2 regions of the Candidatus Clostridium radicumherbarum genome follow, and region 1 is predicted to be linked to the other one. Evidence: riboswitches for the same ligand, from Rfam matches in the RefSeq annotation. Region 1 holds a riboswitch; the other holds the start of a gene.
What was found. Region 1 has a riboswitch for cyclic di-AMP ahead of ACJDUH_RS06315 (LysM peptidoglycan-binding domain-containing protein). Riboswitches for the same ligand answer to the same signal wherever they lie in the genome.

Region 1 (3,425 bases):
ATTTTTAACTCATCCCTTTTTTATATTTCATTTATAATGCTGTAAAAATCAATGAAGATGAAAAGCTGCTTTAAATTAAGCTCTTTCAGAGCTTAGTTTTCTATTAAATATTATTACTAAAATAGTTATAAATAAAAGGCTTAATATCCCGCTTACCACAAAGGCTGAGGAAGCTCCAAGCTTATCCGCAGCAGTACCTGAAAATAAATTACCTATAGGAGTTGAACCTGCAAAAACTAAGGCATATACACTCATCACCCTTCCCCTGTATTCATCTTTAGCGTTTATTTGGAGTGTAGAATTTGCTGTTGTGGAAAAGTAAATATTAAATACACCAGTTATAGCTAAAGAAATTGCAGCTATGTACTCTAGTTTACTTAATCCAGTAAGCATCAGCATTATTGATACTATAATTGAACTTAGGAGCAAAGTTGAATGTTTAGGACCCTTCCTGCTTTTAAGAGAAACCGTAACAGCTCCAATAAGTGAACCTATTCCCAATGAGGCCATTAAAAATCCATAGGTTCTCTCCGACTGATGAAGAACATTTTTTGTAAATACAGGAAGTAGCACATTATAATTAAAAGCAAAAACTCCCATTACAAATACAATTAAAACTGTTTTCAATAGCTTTGGAGTCTTATAAATGTATAATAACCCATCTTTAATCTCCTTTAATATTTTGCTTTCTGGATTTGTTTTTCTAACATAAGGGGTTGGTTTTATTTTAATAAGTCCATAAATAACTGCTATGAAACTAAGGCCATTTAACAAGAAACACCATCCTGCACCTAGTAGTGACATAATTAACGCACCTATTGATGGTCCAAGAATCCTTGCTAAGTTAAAAACAGCAGAATTTAATGCAATTGCGTTCATTAAATCTTCCTTTCCAACTACCTCAACCACAAAGGTTTGTCGTGTTGGTGTATCCAATGTATTTGTAAATCCCAAAATAAGAGCTATTATAAGTATGTATGAATATTTTACTGTATGTGTAAATACTAAAATTGAAAGAGTTAAAGCAAGCAGCATAGATATGCTTTGAGTTATTAATAATATCTTCTTCTTAGGAAACCTATCTACAACTACTCCGGCAAAAAGAGAAAATATTGTTATGGGCAGGAATTGAATAGTACCAACTAGTCCAAGCAGAAATGGTGAGCCTGTTAGGGTAAAAACCAGCCAAGATTGACCTATACTTTGCATCCATGTACCTATTAAAGAGATACATTGTCCAAACCAATAATACCTAAAATTTTTATGGGTTAATGCATGGAAATTATTACTGCCTAGTCTTTTAAAATTCGTCATTAAATTCATTCATATGCCATCCCCTCTAAAATTAATCCTTATTTTATAATATAATATATAAATTTTTGTCGCAACTTTATATATATTTAAAATAGTTTTAAGAACTTTAATTTTATAATGTATAGTTTAGATTAAAATAAACTTTAATATACTTAAGAATAAAACATATACCATCATTTGCCCTCATTTCCACATATATTGCCTAGAAATATATAATTTCATTTGTTACAATAATCACATACAAAACGCCGAATCTCCAAAAGGAGTACGGGGGATTTATCCTGGGGTGAATCTCATCTAATGAGTAGGGTACCTCTTACCCGAACCCGTCAACTAACCTCGGAGGCAAAAGGAGGCAATTATGCTAAAATCTAAAATAACAAAAAGTTTACTTTTTGCACTATCAATCTCATTCCTATCTGGTAATTTAGTACATGCTGCCAGCTACAAAGTTGTATCTGGTGATTCTCTCTATAAAATAGGTAATTTATTTAATACAAATAGTTCAGTACTAATGCAAAACAATAACTTAAGTTCTGCTATGATTTATCCTGGACAAGTATTAAATGTGCCTGCTGTGCAATATACAGTAAAAAGCGGAGATACCTTATATTTAATATCAAAAAAATTTGGTGTTTCTCTAACTGCTTTAAGAACTGCAAATAACTATTGGGTTGATGCTATATATCCAAATCAAACTTTAATAATTCCTGGTACAAGCTCCTCACCAAGTTCAACTCCTTCAAGTTCTGGAGGTCAGACTTCTGCAGGTGTAATTCCTTACACTACAGCAGACTTAGATCTATTAGCTAGACTTATAAACGCTGAAGCTCAAGGTGAGCCATATGAAGCTAAAGTTGCTGTTGGTGCTGTTGTAGTAAACAGAGTAAAAAGTGCTGATTGGCCAAATACTATTAAAGATGTTATCTATCAACAAATAAATGGTTACTATCAATTTACACCAGTTTTAAATGGATGGATTAATAATGCTGCTACAGCTGATAGTAGACAGGCAGCCTTAGATGCATTAAAAGGTGTAGATCCTACTCATGGTGCACAGTTCTATTTTGATGATAGTACTACAAATACTTGGCTTTGGTCAAAGACTGTAGCATTAAGAGTTGATAAAATGGTTTTTTCATATTAATTTGATTTGTATAAGGAGCTGTCACAAAAACAGCTCCTTATTTTATAAAATCTTATAGGAGTGATAATTGTTGAAATGGACCCATAAAACATCATTAGCATTAATGTTTTTAGCTGCACTTACAATTCCTTCTTATAAAGCAGGCGCTGTTACTGCCGCTTCTATTTCTAGAAGTCAAGCAGAACAAAGAGCACTGAATATGATAAATCTCACATGGACTTATGACAAAAGCAAAAATAATTCTATAAGTTCTACCTATTCTTCTATGGTAACTCAGCCAGATCAGTTAAATGGAATTTCCGCAGATGAAGCTAGAGGAATTCCCTATAATTGGGGTGGTCATGATAGCTTAGATTCAAGTTCATACGGTGCTTCTTGGACAAATTTCTTAGATGCGGTTAATAAGGGAGCCTATACAGGTAATGTAAATACAACTGCAGGTTATGGATTAATTCCAGGTACTTCAGGCATAGATTGTTCAGGTTTTGTTCAGTCAGTTTTTAATATTTCAGGTGATAAACTCTCTACCTATTCCTTATTTGATAACTATTTTACAAAAATATCTTTGAGTCAATTAAAGCATATGGATATTCTTAATAGACCAGGTGATCACGTATTGATTTTTGATAGATGGGGTACCTTAAATGGTATTAGTGGTGCATATACCTATGAGGCAACTTGGGATCAGGTGTTTGGAGGTATTCAAGGCACTAAAAGGTATTTTGTTACAATGGATGATATTAATAATGGCTATATTCCCGGCAGATATATAAATATTGTTGATGATTCTATTGCTACATCTATTTCCTTAGGTAAAATAATCAATGTAAATTATGCGGCAAATTTTAGAACTAGTCCTTCTACAACCGCAAGTTTAGCAGGAACCATCCCAAAGGACTCAATTGTAAATATTTTGAATTTTTCTAATGGCTGGTATCAAATAACCTATAATGGTCAGTCAGGC
Region 2 (3,425 bases), 1.3 Mb from region 1:
AGAAGAACTTGAAAAGGACTATAACGGAAAGGTTAAGTTTGTAAAAGTAAATGTTGATAATAATCCAGTAGTATCACAAAAATTTAGGGTATCAAGCATACCAACAGTTATGGTGTTTAAAAATGGTTCTACTGTAGATACAATGGTTGGTTTTAGACCAAAGCCTGCTGTTAAGGATTTAATTGAAAAGCATATTTAAGATAAGCTGCTTTAAGGCTGATAGGGGTGAAGGGTGTGTCACAAAGGTATGATATAGCAATTGTGGGCAGTGGACCGGCTGGTTTATCTGCTGCAGTAAATGCTAGAATTAGAAATAAAAATATTATTGTTTTTGGAAGCAAGGATTTAAGTGCAAAGCTTACAATTGCTCCAAAAATTAATAACTATTTAGGGCTTCCTGATGTAAGCGGCAGGGAATTAAAACATGAATTTGAAAAGCACATTAAAGCTATGAACATCCATATAACTTATGAAAGAATCAATTCTATTTATGCTATGGGAGACTATTTTGCTTTAATGGTTAATGAAAAACTTTACGAAGCAAAAACAGTAATACTGGCAACTGGAGTTGAATACACAAAGGCCTTAAAGGGAGAAGAAAAATTTTTGGGCAAGGGTGTAGGCTACTGCGCTACCTGTGATGCACCACTATATAAGGGTAAAATAGTAACTATCATAGGCTATAATAAGGATGCTGAAGAAGATGCAAACTATGTTAGTGAACTTGCTGCAAAAACCTACTATGTCCCAATGCATAGGAATGTAGGTAATTTAAAGGAAAGCATTGAAATTGTAGCTGATAGACCTGTTGAAATAGCAGGAGATGATTTTGCTCACAGCTTGATTCTTAAAAATAAGGTTATAAAAACAGATGGTATCTTTATTTTAAAGGACAGTGTTCCGCCTGGGCAATTGGTTCCAGGTCTTACTATAGAAGAAGGTCATATAAAAGTAAATAGAAGCATGTTAACAAACATTGAAGGACTATATGCAGCTGGTGATTGTATTGGGAAACCCTATCAATATATAAAGGCTGCAGGCGAGGGACAGGTTGCGGCACTTAATGCTGTTTCATATCTTGATAGTAAATAAATTTCACATAAAAGAACTCCTCAAAATTATTTTGAGGAGTTCTTTTATGCCTATTTAATTTTAAAAAATTATTGATTAACTACAAAAAAAACATGGTTTCCTATAGGTTTTACATTAGTTTTTTCTATGTTCTTCATCCAATAAGAAGTTGCAATTTTAGGATTATAGAAGAAAACTGCTTTATCTGTAGGATCTTTACCGTTTAAAGCCTCTAATACTGCATCATAACTTGCCTTATCTGGGATAACATCTATTTGACCATTTACTAAACAAGAAAAGGCATTTTTTTGTTTTATTACACCTTCTATAGACTTTGGAAAGCCTGGGCTTTGTACTCTGTTTAGTATCACGGAGGCAACAGCAACCTTTCCTTCATAGGGCTCAGATCTGCTTTCTGCAAAAACTATTTGAGCCATTAAATAAACGTCACTTTCTGTTACATAAATAGAATTATGATTATAGTTTAAAACTTGTATTGCGTCTATTTGCTCCTTGTATAAGTCACATTCTAATTCACTTGCTGCTTTTACATTAGACAAAGGTATAAATAAAAAGAAACATAAAAATAAAAATACTAAAGTGTATTTTTTCATTACAATCCTCCTTTTGCCTACGGGGTTAGCTGACGGGTTCGGTAAAGGCATAACCTACGTAATTACGATTCACCCCAAAAAAGTGGTTTCCCCGTGTTTTAAAATAAAAATAAAACTTAGGCTAATGATATTATTCCTCAATTTTAAAAAAAAATACAATATTTAAATAAAAAAATGACATACCATAAAAGGTATGCCAATATTGGTAATTTTAAGACTGTAATAAATTTTTAAAATCAGTGAATGCTTTTAAAAAATCACTATAATCTTTTATTACATTATTATATTTAGAAGTTGATGAAGCATATAATTCAGTAATCTTACTGCTGGTTAAATTAGACCCAGAGAGTTTTTCATTATTTATAGAGTATATAAGGCTTTCCATATAGCTGTTGTAATCTTCTATACTTGTATTAAATGCCTTGTAGCAGGTTATGGCCTTAGAAGGCACGGTTATATTTGAGAATTCCTGAGAAAGTTTGTCCAAGTTTGCTTTGTTTTTATTAATATCAGAAACAACTGCATCAAAGTTTGAATTATTAGCCCTTGCAGCTATTATTTTATCTGAAAAATCAATTTTAATAGGAAGAAACTTTGCTATTATACCTTCCATACTGTTAACAAAGTCTAAATTTTGTTTTTGAATTATTTCATTATCTTTTTTTAGCCTTACTAATTCATTAACGTAGCTAGAGGTATTGTCCACTAGAGTATTTTGCTTATTATTAATTAAAGGCTTTATGGCTTTAAGCTTTATAAGAGAGTAGTATTTATTACAATCATCTCTATATTTAATTAAATCGGCTCCTGCCTTGTCTAAGTCATTTCCGTTAGGGTTATTTAAAATTAAGTTAATCTGCTTGAAAATAAGTATGTTTTTATCTATACCATTAAGCAGGTTATCATTATCAGCTTTATATTTCTGAGTTGGAATTATCCCTTGAAGATTATCTTTAATTTTCGATAAATTATCTATTTTTGCAGGTAGGTCTTTTCTAATTTTATCAGGATCAATAGTTTGTCCAACAATAAATGCTTGCGTACTTGAGTTTATTTGATTTATCTGGTCTACGTAAGACTTAACAGCTTTTTCGTAAGTATTTAAAGATTTTCCTATTGAAAGATAATATGTGCCATAAAACACCATTGATATTATTAATGCAAAGGCTAAAACTGACAAAGTAAGTATTAAAGTTTTGTTTTTCTTTCGCTTCAATTTTGTGACCTCCTCTATGTTCCTTTAGTAATGGCTTATAAATTATTTATACTATATTATTCTAGTATTTATATTAAAATTCCTGCTATGTTTAATTTTATTATAAATATATTTAATTTTATGATTCTGTGTATACTATAACAGCGTTTATTAGTGTATAATTGTATATATATATTGAAAAGAACAGGAGGGCGAAATCACTTGACAGAATTTTTTAAGATTATTTTTAATAGTATAAAGACTATAAGTCCATTTAATATTTTGGATATTATAGTGGTTTCCTATATATTTTATAAAGCTTATATGCTAATTAAAGAGACAAGAGCCGTCCAGCTACTAAAAGGAATTTTGCTAATTTTACTTTTACTGCCAATTAGTTCTTTTCTACAGCTAAATATGCTTAACTGGATTTTAAGCAAAACTATAACTATAGGCGTACTTTCTATGATAATAATTTTTCAGCCTGAAATTAGAAGAGGTTTAGAGCACCTAGGAAGAAGTGCCTTTAATGATAGACATATATT

Region 2: another riboswitch for cyclic di-AMP. It lies ahead of ACJDUH_RS00380 (cell wall hydrolase); the one in region 1 lies ahead of ACJDUH_RS06315 (LysM peptidoglycan-binding domain-containing protein).

Annotation. Positions count from the first base shown of each region.
Region 1 is NZ_JBJHZY010000001.1:1,332,277-1,335,701, reverse strand. Features, by position in the region: gene ACJDUH_RS06320 (MFS transporter) at 76-1,323, opposite strand; cyclic di-AMP (ydaO/yuaA leader) riboswitch at 1,551-1,676, shown strand; gene ACJDUH_RS06315 (LysM peptidoglycan-binding domain-containing protein) at 1,676-2,461, shown strand; gene ACJDUH_RS06310 (SH3 domain-containing protein) at 2,529-3,425, shown strand, end outside.
Region 2 is NZ_JBJHZY010000001.1:61,883-65,307, forward strand. Features, by position in the region: gene trxA (thioredoxin) at 1-199, shown strand, start outside; gene ACJDUH_RS00375 (NAD(P)/FAD-dependent oxidoreductase) at 235-1,092, shown strand; gene ACJDUH_RS00380 (cell wall hydrolase) at 1,161-1,685, opposite strand; cyclic di-AMP (ydaO/yuaA leader) riboswitch at 1,686-1,818, opposite strand; gene ACJDUH_RS00385 (hypothetical protein) at 1,897-2,901, opposite strand; gene cdaA (diadenylate cyclase CdaA) at 3,103-3,425, shown strand, end outside.